Regions from separate parts of the Psychromonas sp. SR45-3 genome, predicted to be linked through region 3. Evidence: predicted binding sites of a transcription regulator. Region 3 holds the regulator's gene; each other region holds the start of a gene.
What was found. Region 3 encodes sigma-54, which starts transcription at its own class of promoters, with help from an activator protein. Its sites were predicted from a motif close to GTTGGCACGNNNNTNGNNT; they were not measured.

Region 1 (5,466 bases), on a different contig from region 3:
TGGCCTAATTGACCATTATCATTTTCCCCCCATCCCCAAAGAATACCATCTGAATCGATAGCGTAAGTGGAATCTGAAGCGGCAGCGATTAGAACAATATTAGTTAACGTAACAAGTTGAGGATAGTCAGCGTCTTCGTTAGAGCTATTCCCTAATTGGCCTTTATCATTCTCACCAAATGTAAAAACTTGGCCATTTTTATCTAATGCAACGGTATGGTCATAACCACGAGTGATTGAAACAATGTCTTTAAGGGCGTTAATTTTTTGAGGTGTATAATAATCAACATCTAAAACTACACTATCTTGATCTCCTAACCCTAATTGACCGCCATCACCATCTCCCCAAGCCCATACATCACCTTCATTATCCAATGCGATGGATGCATTTTGGTTAAATGCTAAAGAAATAAAAGTAACTAGTTCTTCGTTATCTAAAACTTCAATTTTTTGCGGCGTGGTTGGATGATTTTCATCTGTATTTAATCTACTAGTAAACCCTACTCCGGTTTGACCAAGGTTATTCCTACCCCATGTCCAAATCTGACCATCTATAATAGCTCCAGAGTGAGCACCTCCAGCTGCAACTTGTTGTCCAAAATAAATACTATCAGTCATAGATGTTCCATTACCGGCAGCATCTAAGGCGATTAATTCATAATTGTTTAATCCAGGTGTCAAAACAAAAGAAACGTCAAAATCCCCTCCATTAAAAGTTACGTTTTTGGTTAGATCGTTAACTTTCAACTGTAAAGAAGTTACCTCTTGATTGTCAGTAACGGTACCATTAATAGAATAAATGGAGGAATATATGCTGCGATTAGCGGCGAGTGTAGATAATGTGATCTCAGGTTCTGTCGTATCTTTATTAACTTCCGCAGAAGCAGGGGTATCGTTAGAATCGCATCCGGCAATAAATGTTAAAATGCAAACCGATAAAAAACTATGTTGTAACTTCATGCAACCTTCCAATGGCCAATTTAATGATAATGAATATCATTATTGATCAAAAGATTGATGATTTCAAGCTCTTTTATTCTAGTAAGTTATAAATTTTGCTCTGCTTATTATAAAATTTATTAGTTTAGTTTAACGATCATAAAAGCAGATACCCGCTATCATTCATCACGATCAACAAACAACGTAATGAGTAAATATCGGGTACAAGCGATCAGTAAAAATAGCTCTTTATTTTTTATTGTATAGCGCTTGTCCTGTTTTATCTTGGTCTGACCAGAAATTAATATTGAACTGTGCATCTTCACTTAACTCTACTCGATGCCAATATTGTGGAGGACTCGTTGCAAATTGCCCCGCTTCAATAATCACTGTGACTTCTGGCTCAGTCGCTTCGCTATCTGCAAAACCAAAATACGTGACAACGCCTTCCATGACACATAATTGCCCGAAAACATCTGCCGCCGTATTATGATGAGTTAATAATGCTTTCGGCACAGTATCAACAGTGAAGAAAGGGGTCGAGCGTTGAATTGTCCAATTTGCTGGAATTCGTAAATGACTCATAATATTCTCCTAATTTTATAATAGGGTAGATTTGTTCTAACGAACCTAACCCTAGACTTGCATCGAATAAAGCTCAAAGTGCCGCAGGTAATTCTCTTAGTAATGGAAAAGCTTTTTTCATGTGCCCTTCTGTTACGATAAATCCAACCATTTTTTTGTCTTCGTTATACGCCTTTACTGAGCACCCCTCGGTATCGATATCCGCTTGCCAAGAAGTAACACCATTTACCATATTGCCACCTAACTGCATTGGCATTTTCGGTGTTTTTACTTTAACTAACATCGCCGGTAATGTGACCTCAGTAGCTTGCCCTAATAATGTTTTAGCTAACGCATTCGCACTTAACATGATGGGTTGTAAGTACGACATCACCTTGCCATTTATCTCAGCGCAATCTCCCAAGGCATAAATATTGTTCGCAGATGTTTGTAACTGCAAATTAACAACTAAACCATTGTTGACATTGATACCTGATTTTCGCGCTAGGCCTGTATTCGCTTTTAAACCAGCGGCAGAAATAACACAATCAACAATCTGTGTTTCACCAGAGCTAAGCGTGACACAAATACCTGTTTCGCTTGTATTTAATGCGCCTTTATCTGATAAACAGTGATTCAATGAATGGATGGTTTTTCCCAATTCAAACACAACACCGGCCTCAGCCATTTTATTGCGCAGTTGATTCGCTACCAAGTCTGGTAACATATTTGCCATCACACCTTTACTGGGATCAACCACCAGCACCTTTTTACCACTACTCGACAGGTCCATTGCAATCTCAGTGCCGATCAACCCTGCACCAATAACTAAAACACGTTGAGCTTGCTGCAACTGTTGTTGTGCACTTTCAAACTCACGTAAACTATTAAGTGTGATCACTTTGTCAGTTGCATCGCCTAACATAGTCGGAATAAATGCCCGTGCTCCCGTTGCTAAAACAAGTTTTGAATAAGGATACGCTTCACCTGCAACCAAAATCTCTTGGTGTTCGTAATTGATCTGATCAACTTCGGTAAAGGCATGTAACTTAATGTTAAACTCAGTAGCAAACGCTTCCCCTGATAGCCGAATAAGGTCTGCGCTGCTCTGTTCATTAGTAAATACATGGCTTAAATCTGGCTTATTGTAATCATCACCTGCGTCAAGAGTAAAAACAGAAATCGCTATCGCTTGATCCGTGCGTCTAATGGTTTTGATTAATTGGTAAGCGGCAAAGCCGCTACCAATAATAATGATTGGTGCACTCATGATGCTTTGCTCTGTGCAACCGCAACAAATACATCTTTGCCTAGGCCACATTCAGGACAAAGGAAGAAGTCCGGTACGTCGTTCCAAGCTGTACCAGCTGCAACATCTTGGTTTGGTTCACCAATAGCAGGTTCATAAACCCAGTTACAAACCGTACATAACATGTCTTGAGCATCATCAACTTGAACGGCTACAGTTGCAGAAGGTGCTGTTTGAGGCACTGCATCACTCTGTACGTTTGGCTTTACAATAGGTTTTGCAATAATAGATTTGACAGTGATAGGTTGATTAGCAGTGATAGACTGAATATTACTGATATCATGTAATGCCCAGCTTTTTGCAATGCCACGGCCGTATTCACGACATTCATTCATTGCTTTACCATCAGGACGCCATTTTGTTTTTAAGCTGTCAGCAGTTTCAAAACCGGCATCCATTAAACGTATATTAATACGATCAACGGCACCACCATTCCAACCGTAACTACCAAATGCCGCTGCTTTTTTGTTTTTAAAACGTAATCCTGTTATCTCTTCTAACATCGCAGCAATTTGTGGCATCATCACGTTGTTCATACTTGGAGAACCCACTAATACGCCCTTAGAGCGGAATACGTTAGATAATATTTCGTTTTTATCCTGGCGTGAAACATTGAATACTTTAACCGCAACACCTGGGTCAACGTCATGAATCCCTTGAGCCATGGCATCAGCCATCATGCGCGTATTATTAGACATAGAGTCGTAGAAAATAGTGATGCGGTCTTCTTGATAATTATCTGCCCACTCTAGGTATTGATGAATAATTTGCGTAGGGTCATCGCGCCAAATTACACCGTGAGCAGTTGCAATCATATCAACAGGTAGGTTGAAGCTAAGTACCTCTTTAATCTTGGCAGTCACTAACGAGCTAAAAGGCGTTAAAATATTTGCGTAATAACGTAAACATTGTTCTTTTAATTCGTTTTGATCAACTTCGTCATTAAATAGATGCTCATCACAATAATGTTGACCAAATGCATCATTACTAAACAACACTGCATCATCGGTCAGGTAAGTCATCATACTATCTGGCCAGTGCAACATTGGCGTTTCTACAAATATTAATTGTTTGCCGTTACCAATATCCAAGGCGTCACCGGTTTTTACAATATTAAAATTCCATTCAGGATGATGATGCTGACCTGTAATTGAATCAATTGCATTTTCTGTACAGTAAATAGGCGTATTAGGGATTTTTGCCATTAGCGCCGGCAATGCACCTGAGTGATCTTCTTCTGCATGATTAATAACAATGAAATCAATCTCATTTAGATCAATTTCCATCTCTAGATTTTGCACAAACTGTAAGCTAAAACGATGATCAACCGTATCAATCAATACATTTTTTTGTTCGCGAATCAAATAACTGTTATAGCTGGTACCTTTTGTTAGTTTGAATTCCATACCATGGAAGTTTTCTACTTCCCAATCACGCTGTCCAACCCAATGAATGTTATTTTTAATGTGAATCGTCATATTGTTACCTGCATAATTTATAAAAGATTTAAAAAGTTATCTTCCATACTGCAGATTACATGCCAAAATATAAGCAACTGATTTTATTAAACTTATAATTTTAAGTTGTCATTTTGACATCACTTAAACAATGTCATTTAAACAATAAAAATGTCATAATGACAATAGTGAATCACTTTATATTAGGTTTAATATGGATAATAAATACCAAGCATTAACACAATTAGCGATTGATCTAACGGTCAGCGTTTCTAGTCAGGATAGGTTTGATCGCTTGCTGTCAGTTATTCGTAAACTATTTAATTGTAATGCTTCTGCATTATTAGCTTTTCAACATCAACAATTTTCCCCGTTAGCGATTAATGGCCTTTATGATGAAGTGTTAGGACGACGCTTTAATATTCAAGAACACCCTAGATTAGAAGCAATTGCTAGAGCAGGCGATGTTGTTCGCTTTCCTGCTGACAGCACATTACCCGACCCCTATGATGGGCTTATTCCAAATCATCATGGAGAGTTAAATGTTCATTCTTGTATCGGGCTACCATTACTTGCTAATGATCGCTTAATTGGTGCATTAACAATCGATGCTTTCGACCCTCACCAATTTGATCAATTTAGTAATGATGATCTACGTATTATCAGTGCCCTAGCTGCAGCAAGTTTGCATACTTCACTGTTAATGGAGAAGTTAGAAAACCAAGCTGGCGTGTTCAGTAATAACGACCCACTTGACGCATTTACACAACAAACAAGCGGCATGATTGGTCAATCACAGGGAATTTTAGATCTTAAATCACAAATTAAAGCAGTAGCTGACACTGAATTGTCGGTTTTGATCACTGGTGAAACAGGTGTGGGTAAAGAGCTAGTAGCCTCTTCCATCCATCAACAGTCTACACGTTGCGATAATAACCTGATCTATTTAAACTGTGCAGCATTGCCAGAATCGGTCGCAGAAAGTGAACTATTTGGACATGTGAAGGGGGCATTTACTGGAGCAATAAGTGATCGTAAAGGTAAATTTGAACTTGCCAATAACAGCACACTTTTTCTAGACGAAGTTGGGGAGTTGCCGCTATCGTTACAAGCAAAACTGCTTCGTGCTTTACAATACGGCGATATACAACGTGTTGGTGACGAAAAGAGTTTAAAAGTAAATACACGAATTGTCGCA
Region 2 (5,466 bases), on a different contig from region 3:
ATGAACAAATCCATCGCAATCACTCGACGCAAGGTACGCTTTATATTGAGTTTGCTCGACTTCACCAGTATAAAAGCAGCTAACAAACCGACTAAGGTCGGCACAAAATGACTGCTTAAAACGACAACTAGCGCAAATAACCCCGAGCAAACCACACGCACACGTGCATCAATTGCATCTATCCATGATGCTTGATGTTTTAGTGCTTGTCCTGACCATGACGTCAAACTATGCTCTAGCCCCTGCGACATTACTTGTTAGCCTTTAATTTACGTTCACGTAAAAAAGCCACCAATCCCAGCAAACCAAATATATAGCCAATACCACCGATCATATCGCGGAACCCTGATTTTTCTTTTAATGCTTGGATCTCTTTGCGTAAAGGTTTTATCTGTTTAGCAATCGCTTTCTCTAACATTAATGGCGTAATTTGGGCGCTTAACATCGGCCCATTATTCATATTTTGGCTAGTGCCCGTGATTGTACTTGTTTTAGTGTTTACAGACGTTTTAGACGCAGAAGTAGCGGCGCTAGAAGTATCTATATTGCTGCTATTGGCACTATTGCCACTAATGGTGCTGTTAATATTATTATTTACAATATTGTCTAGATCTTCAGGCAACTCTTCAGCAGGTAATAGCATTTTTAATGTATGCCCCGCTCCCATATTTATTTCAAACACATGATTAATACGTTTTCTAGCAGTGAATATAAAAAAGCCATCTTCATCAGTCACCACTTCCCCCAGCGGCGTCCCCGACTGATCAGACACTTTAACCAACGTCCCCGCATTAGCCATCGCACCATTAGAAAAACCAGCTTCACCTTCAATATCAAAACCATTGACGTAAACACCACCGACGACATTATGCGCTAAAGCATTCATCGTCAGTGACCATAAAAAAGGCAATAAAATAAATAATGAATAAAATCTTTTCATTAACTTTTTTCCTTAGTAATAAACTCAGGTTTTACCGTATGAATTAAATAGACTGCAGCATAAGAAACAAAACCTTCCACGATCATAATAGGAATATGCGCAGGTAATACTGCTTTTGCCGCTAATACAAATGACTCACCCGATAACGCTAATGAAAAAGCCACCATCACCGAGGTAATGATAATGGCGCCGGCACCGCCAATCGCGCCCCAAATAGCTGCAACTTTAGCACTTTCATGGCGAATGCCTTTGTAACAAAGATAATAAATAATCACTGCCGGCAACGCGATATTGACGGTATTAACACCCAATACGAGTAAACCGCCAAAGCCAAAGAAAATAACCTGTAATAGCAATGCCACTAATAATGCCGGAAAAGCAACCCAGCCTAAAATAATGCCGAGTAGTCCATTCATAATTAAATGCACACTAGAAAAGCCCAAGGGTAAATGGATATAAGAAGCAATAAAAAATACAGAAGCTAATACGCCCACCAATGGCAGGTGGTCATAATCCATTTTTTTTAGACCAATAAAAACACCGACGACCGCCAAAACTGCGCCACTGACTAATACCGGTACTGACAGAGCACCATCAACAATATGCATAATTTATCCGTTTAAAGTGATACGTCTAAGTAATACGTTGCGCCTATATAAGCCGACGCTACAAAGACTATGGTAACTTAGTCGCTTGCACCCAAATAACCGCGTCTTGTGATAACGCTTTACCTTGATAAGTTGTTTTTTCACCTATACCTAACGCGGCAAATCCCCACTGCCCTGCTTTTAATAATGAAAAGTGGAAGGTGCCGTTCGCATCGGTATAGATCGTCTGAGTCACAAAAATATCCGAAGGCGGTGTCATAATCGGTTCTTTGGCAAAATGATTATTTTGCATATCCGGTACATAATTCATAAATTCGACTTCAACAGCAGCAAATGGAACTGGCTTGCCATTAGACTTCACTACCGCACTAAAAATACCGCCTTCATAAATAGCATAAGGTTTAGTGAGTGGCACTATTTCAGCCGTTAACCCAATGTCTTTATTCCAGTCTGTAGGGAGGTTACCAACATTCACAATTGTTTTGGTGATTTGTTGAATATAAATATCTTCTTCTGCTTCAAAATAAGGAGAAGGCTGTGCAATAAAGACATAATCACCTAAACCACGTAACTTCACATCTGCCTGATAAGCATGGCCTTTATCAACTGCGCTTTCCCACTCAATATCAGTAACCGTGTCAATAAGGTCGGTCTTTTTACCTTTTTTAATCATGTAAAAAGCTTCAGGTTTATCCACAGCCATCACATGTCCGCTTGCAGCTGGATGTGTAAAAGGCATTTTAAAGCTGATTGCCCCGCCTTTTGCATGTAACAATTCAGGGGTGTAAAGCATTTGGAAATGAGCATTGGCCGAAAATGAAAGCATACAGGTTACGGCTAAAATGAAGGGATTAGAAAATTGTTTTAGTTTTTTAAAGGTTAACACAGAAAAATCTCCGTCTGATTAATGAACAGGCGAAGTTGTGGAGGAGATGGAACACCTAGAATAAGCAATACATGACTGTTGCCAATATGCTTAATAAAGATAAACCAGCCGGTGAAGCCCTCCGCAACACCACGGTACTTGCGTCAAAAGCAAGTATCATCCAGAGGTTTGGTATCCGGGCTCAGCAAAATCAATAAATATTGCTCTACCGTTGCGGGGGCAGCCTTGGTCTTTAACCAAGTTCCCAAACAGATGTGATGGTAACCGACATAACGGGATTAATGACCACTACAAATGCATCGTTTTAACACGATATCCAAAGGAGGCAGAACCATAACTTGATACAGGTCAAACAGTCAATATAAAGCACCTATTTTATGCTTAATAATACAAGTGCTGATATCGCTAAATACTTTACCTGTGTTTTATGAACATTATTTTTGTACCGTCAAATTTTTTATGATCGGCAACACCTGTAATAAATGCAGCAGAAGCCGTTGTATAAAAATAAGCATTTATGACGAATAAATTTACACATTAAAACAGAGATCATACGGCAACTCAGTAAGAACCTGAATTTTAACACATTATCATATTGGCACGATTACTGCTTTACTATGCGATATATACTCAATATTAGTTAATCATTAATGAGTATTATAAAAACAACCTAACAACGAAAGGAATCAATTTCATGAAAAAAATCATCATAGCTGCCGTTACTTCACTAATGGCTTTAAACGCAAATGCAGCTCTTATTAATATCTATGAGACAAACTCATCTTTAAGCAATATTGCACAATCTCAAGCAGTTATTGATAGCGCAACTGCCTCAACATCTTCATTTGAAAGTGATAATATTTTTTACAGCGATGCTGCAGCACATGGAGCGCCTGGATTTGATAATGGTCATAATCAAACGTTTGTATTAACTGCAACAGGTTTTGTTGACACTTCTTTATATTCTGCACTGAAGTTTTTCCACGATGATGGCATGATAGTTAGTCTAGCGGGTAATCCAGTCTATACCTACAATGCAAATACAGCTAAAAGAAGTAGCGGGCTGATTAGCTTTGCAGATACTGGTTTAGTATCTTTTGATTTGTTGTTCTGGGAAAACACTGGTGCAGCGACTCTACTTACTTACGGTGTGTTAAGAAATGGTACACAAGCAACTGAAGTCGCAAAAATTGCTTCAGTTCCTGCACCTGGTGCAATGGCCTTATTTGGTTTAGGCTTAATTAGCTTAGTAGCCGCGCGTCGTCGTAAAGCCTAACTTTATCAAATAGCTGTTATAAAATAGCTATTCTCGCATTGCCTTTTATAGAGTAGCTTTACAGCTACTCTATATTTCCAACCTATCATTTTACACCTTAATACTTACAATCTTATCGCTGTAGACTTTCTATTCTTAGGATCTAGCTTCCTACTACAGGATTTTCGACCTCTATTTTCATGCATTGAATAACTTCATTTTTTCCAGCCATTCCTTAGGTGACATACCTAGTTTTTTTCTAAAGACGCGAGCAAGTGCAGACCCGTTCTCATAACCCACTGCATTGGCGACTAATGACACTGACTTATTTTTCTTTAATAAACTTTTCGCTACAATAATTCGCCAATCAATAACATAGTCTCCAGGGCTTTGACCAACAAGGCGTTTAAATAATTCAGAAAATTTAGAACGTGACATTAATGCCAGTTCTGCCATCTCCTCTAACCCCCATTGCCGCTCGGGCGCATCTTGGATAGCTAAGATAACTTTAGAAATTTGAGGGTGAGATAATCCAGCTAATAAACCATGCTTGATCATTTTATGACTCAATACATGCCTAAGAATATAAATAATAAAAATATCCGTCAGGGAGTTAATCATAGGTAATCGACCGCATCTATCTTCAAAAGCCTCTTCAAATAATGCCAGTGACGTCTGTTTTATTTTAGGACAATCATTGAGATTAAAATGCAGCAAGGTAGGCAGAGCTTCTGCAATCGGATTAGATGTTGTTTCATTATAAATTACATTAGCACAGACCAACTTCGGTGGATTATTAGGATCACCAACAATACGATGAGTATGTGGTAAAGGAATAAATAATACCGTCGGCTGATTAAACAATTGAGATTTGCCCAGCTCATCAATAAGCGTTAACTCACCTGCCTGTAAAAGGTGTAAATGGCCTTGATTAGGTTGTTTATCAAAATGACTAATGCCACACAAATTGCCAGTAAAAAAGACTTCCGTGTTCATCGAAAACCGCTTCAAGATAATTGAAAGTTGATCCATTGTTACTATCTCCCTGACCACTTTGGACGATTGGGTTCAAAATATGGACTATGTCATCCCTTTCACTAGATTGAAAGCCTTATATTATTAACCAAGCCAGAATCCGTCCTGACTTAATTTAAAACTATCGTTATTAAACATGGAGAAATACAATGACACTTTCATCACTCATCAAATCCACACTAATAAGCTCTGCACTGTTAGTCAGCAGCTTCAGTTTTGCAGCCAACATTGAAGTTAATGCAAATAGTAACGACCTAGCAATTCAGGGCTACGATACCGTTTCATACTTTACTAAAGGTGCACCGACTAAAGGCTCTGACAAATATACAGCCGCTTACAATGGTGCTATCTACCACTTTTCAAATGCCGATAACCGTGATTTATTTAAAGCAACGCCGGCTAAGTATGCTCCACAATACGGTGGCTTTTGTGCGATGGGTGTAGCGATGAATCAGAAGTTTGATACTGACCCAACAGCATGGCATATCAAAGGCGATAAATTATATTTAAACCTTAACAAAGATGTACAAAGACAATGGTTAAAAGATGTCCCAGGTTTCCTTGAAACCGCACAAGTTAACTGGACGGGTATTAAAGGTTTGACTGAAGCTCAAATTGAAAAAATAAACGAATAACACTAATAGCAATAAGCGAGATTTAACCATGAAGCAACTAACCGCTAACGACTCTCTTGATGATTTATTATTAGAGCACGAACATTCACTACTCTTTTTTAGTGCGT
Region 3 (5,466 bases):
CAATTTGAAAAAGATAAAACTAAAAAGTCATCTAATTCCTCTACACCAAAAACAATAAAAGAGGAAAAATAAAGATGGCTGAATTACGTGCGACAGGATTAGTAAAAAGCTATAAAGGCCGAACTGTTGTTAATGGTGTAGGGTTAACAGTTAAAACAGGTGAAATCGTCGGTTTATTAGGGCCTAACGGTGCAGGTAAGACCACCTCATTTTATATGGTTGTTGGCTTAGTTAAACAAGATCAAGGCTCTATTATCATTGATGATCAAGATATATCCAGTGATCCCATGCATATTCGAGCGCAAAAAGGTATTGGTTACTTACCACAGGAAGCTTCTATTTTTCGTCGCTTGACTGTGACAGAAAATATCATGGGTATTCTACAAACTCGTAAAGAATTAACGCAGGCACAGCGAGACGAAAAATTGAATACGCTACTCGAAGAGTTTCATATTACACATATTCGAGATAATAAAGGCATGAGTTTATCAGGTGGCGAGCGCCGCCGAGTTGAAATTGCGCGCGCCTTGGCGACTGAACCTAAATTTATTTTACTTGACGAACCCTTTGCTGGTGTCGACCCTATTTCGGTTATCGATATTAAGAATATCATCCAACAGTTGCGAGACCGTGGATTAGGTGTATTAATTACTGACCATAATGTCCGTGAAACCTTGGACGTGTGTGAGCACTCTTATATCGTAAGTCACGGAGAAATTATAGCTATTGGGACGCAAGACGAAATATTAGCAAACGATCATGTAAAACGCGTTTATCTAGGTGAAGAATTTAAACTTTAAGGTATAGTTATTTTTAATTGAGCAATAAGTTCTAGGAATATATGTTTTGATGAAACAAGGTTTACAATTGAAAATGGGTCAGCAATTAGCGATGACTCCTCAATTACAACAAGCAATAAAATTGTTGCAGCTTTCAACACTCGATCTACAACAAGAGATTCAAAACGCGCTAGATTCCAATCCTCTCTTAGAACAAGATGATCAAACGGGTTCAGAAGAAACAGTTAAAGAATCTGACAGTAGCCAACTTGATACTTCTGAGGCTATCTCACAACAAGAATTTTCCGATGATTTACCGGCAGAAAAAGAGTGGGAAGAGTCATACACATCGACACCTATCACAGGTACTAGCTCTAATGCTGTAGCTTATGACGGCGAAGATTCCGTTTATCAAGGTGAGTCCTCGACTTCATTACAGGATCACTTGTTATGGCAAATGCAACTCACTCCTTTTACTGAAACCGATCAAGTTATTGCCATGGCAATCATTGATTCAATTGATGAGTCTGGTTATTTAACAACAAGCTGTGAAAGCATTCTAGAAAGTTTAGAAGCTGATCTTGAAGGCTTAGAGTTAGATGAAGTTGAAGTAGTATTAAAACGTATTCAACATTTTGATCCGTTAGGCGTTGCCGCACGTTCAACTCAAGAATGCTTACAAATTCAACTACGCCAATTACCTGATAGCACTCCTTGGCGCGAAGAAGCTATTTTAATTCTTGAGCAATATATGGAGTTACTCGGTAATCGAGACTATCGAACATTAGCCAGAAAAAGCAAATTCAAAGAAAGCCAATTATCTGAAATAATGCGTTTAATTCAGAGCTTAGAACCAAGGCCTGGTAACAGTATTGAAACCAGTGAAACGCAATATATCGTACCTGATGTTTACGTTAAAAAAATAAACGGACAATGGCGTGTTTCATTAAATCAAGATTGCGACCCTAACTTATCTATAAACGAGCAATATGCTAGTCTATGTAAAGGTAATATCAGCAAAACTGACTCACAATTTATTAAAGGTCACTTGCAAGAAGCGAAATGGTTTATTAAAAGCTTAGAAAGTCGTAATGAAACTTTATTAAAAGTATCTAACTGTATTGTTCAACAGCAACAAGCCTTTTTCGAATATGGCGATGAATCCATGAAACCGATGGTATTAAATGATGTTGCCTTTGAAGTAGAAATGCATGAATCGACCATATCCCGAGTGACAACACAAAAATTTATGCATACTCCACGTGGTATTTATGAATTAAAATTTTTCTTTTCAAGTCATGTTGCAACGGATGGCGGCGGTGAATGCTCATCAACAGCGATTCGTGCATTAATTAAAAAATTAGTCGCGGCAGAGCCGACAAATAAACCCTTAAGTGATAATAAGATAACACAATTATTAGAAGAAAAAGGTATTCAGGTTGCACGACGCACTATTGCAAAATATCGTGAATCTTTAGGTATTCCGCCTTCTAACCAACGTAAACAATTACTTTAAATAGTGAGCAGTGCAAATAAAAATGAGATTAACTATAGTCATTTAATACTAACCTGCTAAACTCGCGCGTTCGTTGAATACAGTTAAATATATTATGAAAATATCTACTTTATTAAATAAAGATTCCGTCTTCTGCCAAACGGTATGCACCAGTAAAAAAGGTGCATTAGAAAAAATCAGTATTATTGCTGCAGAGCAGTTAAATTTAGATGCACAGGAATTATTCGAAAGTTTAATTGCCCGCGAAAAAATCGGTTCTACAGGTGTAGGCTCTGGCATTGCGCTTCCTCATGTTAAAATATCTAGCGACTCCCCTGCGACAGCGGTATTTTTGCAATGCGAATCAGGTATCGATTATGATTCATATGACGGTAACAAAGTAGATATATTATTTGCTATATTTGTTCCTGAGGATCTGTGTAAAGAATACCTTGCTGCGTTGTCAGAAATAAGCCAAAAACTGTTAGATAAGCAATTTCTGCGTCAATTACGCAGCGCAAAGACGAATGAAAAGCTATTTGAGTTATTAACCCTATAAAATTTAGGAGCGCATATGAAGTTAATTGTTATTAGTGGTCGATCAGGCTCAGGAAAAACAATTGCCCTCCATGTCCTAGAAGATTTAGGCTACAACTGCATTGACGGGGTCCCATATCAATTATTAGAACAATTGGTTGATACGGTAGATCCTAAAGATAACAAAGTAGCAGTCAGTTTAGACATCCGCAACATGCCCTCTGACGTTGATGCGATAAAAAAGCTGATTGAATCACTGCAACAAAAAGTCGAATTAGAAATTATCTATATCGACGCATTAACCAGTGAGTTAATTAGACGTTATAGCGAAACTCGACGTTTACACCCGCTGTCCAAACAAAAGTTATCACTATCTCAGGCCTTAGAATTAGAAAACGAAATGCTTGCTCCTTTGAAAGCATTGGCTGCTTTTTCAATTGATACCACCTCGCTCTCCGTTCACAACTTAAACGAACACCTTAAGATTTACTTGCAAGGGTCTAGTAAAAGCAATGTATTAGTTATTTTTCAATCTTTTGGATTTAAACACTTACATCCCGAAGATGCTGATTATATTTTTGATGTACGTTTTCTGCCAAATCCTTACTGGGAAAAGAATTTAAAACAATATTCTGGCAAGGATAAGCTGATCCAAGATTATTTGAATACATTTCCTTTAGTCAAAGAAACAATCACTAATATCGAAAATCTGTTCCTTACTTGGTTACCGCATTTAGAACAAAACAATAGAAACTATGTCACGATTGCTATCGGTTGTACCGGTGGTAGACATCGCTCAGTTTATGTTACAGAACAAATAGCAGCACGTTTCAAACACAAATACCAAGTACAAATTGAACACAAATGTTTAAAGGAGTAATTCCTGTTGGATATCATTAAGCAAACAATTACAATACAAAATAAACTAGGGCTACACACTCGAGCAACCATCAAATTAGTTGAACTCGTCAATGCTTTTGATGCGCAAATTATCATCACTCATAATGGTAAACAAGCGGATGCAGGCAGTGTTTTAGGGTTATTAGTATTAGAAACGTGTTTTGGTCAAGAAATTAAAATTGAAGCCAAAGGCCCAGAAGCAAAACAAGCGATGCAAGCCGTCACAGAACTCATAGAAAATAAGTTCTTAGAAGAAGAATAATAAAAAGGAGCTCGTATGCTGGAAAACACTAAGGTTGATAATACCCAGCTACGACTTCAAGAAGTTAATAAAGCACTCGATAGTGGAATGTTTGTCCGAGCACGCAGTATTTTGGACAAAATGCCAGCCTGTGATGTTGCCTTTCTATTAGAATCTTCTCCTCCAGCTAACCGTAAAGTATTATGGAATTTAACTGACCATGATCAACACGGGGAAATCCTCGAAGAATTAAACGAAGATGCAAAAGATGGCATCATTAATTTAATGGGCACTGATAATTTAGTCGCAGCGACTGAAGGCATGGAAACCGACGGTTTGGCCTATGTCCTTCGTGGTATTCCCGATACAGTTTATCGTGCTGTATTAGAACAAATGGATGCACAAGATAGACAACGCGTCGAATTAGCTCTCGCCTTTCCAGAAGATACCGCCGGTTCAATGATGAATACCGATACGGTAACCGTTCGCCCCGATGTCACTATCGAAGTAGTTTTGCGCTATTTACGTTTAAAAGGTTCATTGCCCGATACTACCGATGCTTTATACGTTGTTGATACTGATAACAAACTGCTTGGCGATGTTTCCTTATCTACTTTATTAACTGTAGAGCCTACCTCTATTATTAGTGAAGTGATGAATCATGACACTGAACCACTACAAGTCTTAATGGAAGAAAATGAAATAGCAAAGCTATTTGAACGACATGATTGGATTTCTGCCCCTGTTATCGACAAGAATAAACAACTGCTAGGACGTATTACCATCGATGATGTCGTTGATATTATACGTGAAAATGCGGAGCACTCAATGATGGGTATGGCGGGTATGGATGATGACGAAGATACCTTTGCTCCCATTTTACCAAGTGCTAAGCGTCGTACGGTATGGTTATCAGTTAACTTAATTGCCGCTTTTATTGCCGCTTCTGTTTCCAATATGTTTGAAGCCACTTTAGAGCAAGTAGCAACGCTTGCTGTATTAATGACCATTGTTCCTAGCATGGGCGGTATTGCGGGTAATCAAACATTAGCCTTAGTTATTCGTGGTATCGCTGTTGGACATATTAGTAGCAGTAATACGCGTTGGTTAATTGGTAAAGAGGCCGCCATAGGGCTATTAAATGGTATGATCTGGGCGGTATTAGTAGCTACTGCAGTTGTTCTCTGGAAAGGAGATATGCAAGTCGGTTATATTATTGCTGGCGCGATGTTCATCAATCTGTCAATTGCAGGTGTTGCGGGCGTATGTATCCCGCTATTGATGCATAAATATAAAATAGATCCTGCATTAGCGGGTGGGATGGCATTAACAACCGTAACTGATGTCATTGGTCTATTCTCATTCTTAGGTATGGCTACATTAGTATTACGACACTGATCCTGTTTTTATATAACCGATACACCTTCAAAATATACATTTCAGCTCAGATAAACAACCATTTACTTTTTCAATTAAAGCAAGTTGATATTAAAATAAGCGGTTGTCTATTTGTG

Region 1: norV (anaerobic nitric oxide reductase flavorubredoxin) is a predicted target of sigma-54. The motif match lies at 4,338-4,356, and genes of this name have one in related genera.
Region 2: H5084_RS14960 (PEP-CTERM sorting domain-containing protein) is a predicted target of sigma-54. The motif match lies at 3,029-3,047, and genes of this name have one in related genera.

What each region holds. Positions count from the first base shown of each region.
Region 1 covers NZ_JACJDP010000049.1:21,626-27,091, forward strand. Annotated here, with positions in the region: gene H5084_RS17555 (RCC1 domain-containing protein) at 1-959, opposite strand, end outside; gene H5084_RS17560 (DUF1971 domain-containing protein) at 1,188-1,523, opposite strand; gene norW (NADH:flavorubredoxin reductase NorW) at 1,597-2,772, opposite strand; gene norV (anaerobic nitric oxide reductase flavorubredoxin) at 2,769-4,289, opposite strand; gene norR (nitric oxide reductase transcriptional regulator NorR) at 4,483-5,466, shown strand, end outside.
Region 2 covers NZ_JACJDP010000033.1:7,396-12,861, reverse strand. Annotated here, with positions in the region: gene cbiQ (cobalt ECF transporter T component CbiQ) at 1-251, opposite strand, end outside; gene H5084_RS14975 (hypothetical protein) at 251-940, opposite strand; gene cbiM (cobalt transporter CbiM) at 940-1,548, opposite strand; gene H5084_RS14965 (DUF4198 domain-containing protein) at 1,616-2,434, opposite strand; cobalamin riboswitch at 2,583-2,726, opposite strand; gene H5084_RS14960 (PEP-CTERM sorting domain-containing protein) at 3,129-3,710, shown strand; gene H5084_RS14955 (AraC family transcriptional regulator) at 3,888-4,721, opposite strand; gene H5084_RS14950 (YHS domain-containing (seleno)protein) at 4,874-5,359, shown strand; gene H5084_RS14945 (co-chaperone YbbN) at 5,388-5,466, shown strand, end outside.
Region 3 covers NZ_JACJDP010000002.1:106,269-111,734, forward strand. Annotated here, with positions in the region: gene lptA (lipopolysaccharide transport periplasmic protein LptA) at 1-72, shown strand, start outside; gene lptB (LPS export ABC transporter ATP-binding protein) at 75-800, shown strand; gene H5084_RS01835 (RNA polymerase factor sigma-54) at 850-2,295, shown strand; gene H5084_RS01840 (PTS sugar transporter subunit IIA) at 2,390-2,833, shown strand; gene rapZ (RNase adapter RapZ) at 2,849-3,691, shown strand; gene H5084_RS01850 (HPr family phosphocarrier protein) at 3,698-3,973, shown strand; gene mgtE (magnesium transporter) at 3,989-5,350, shown strand.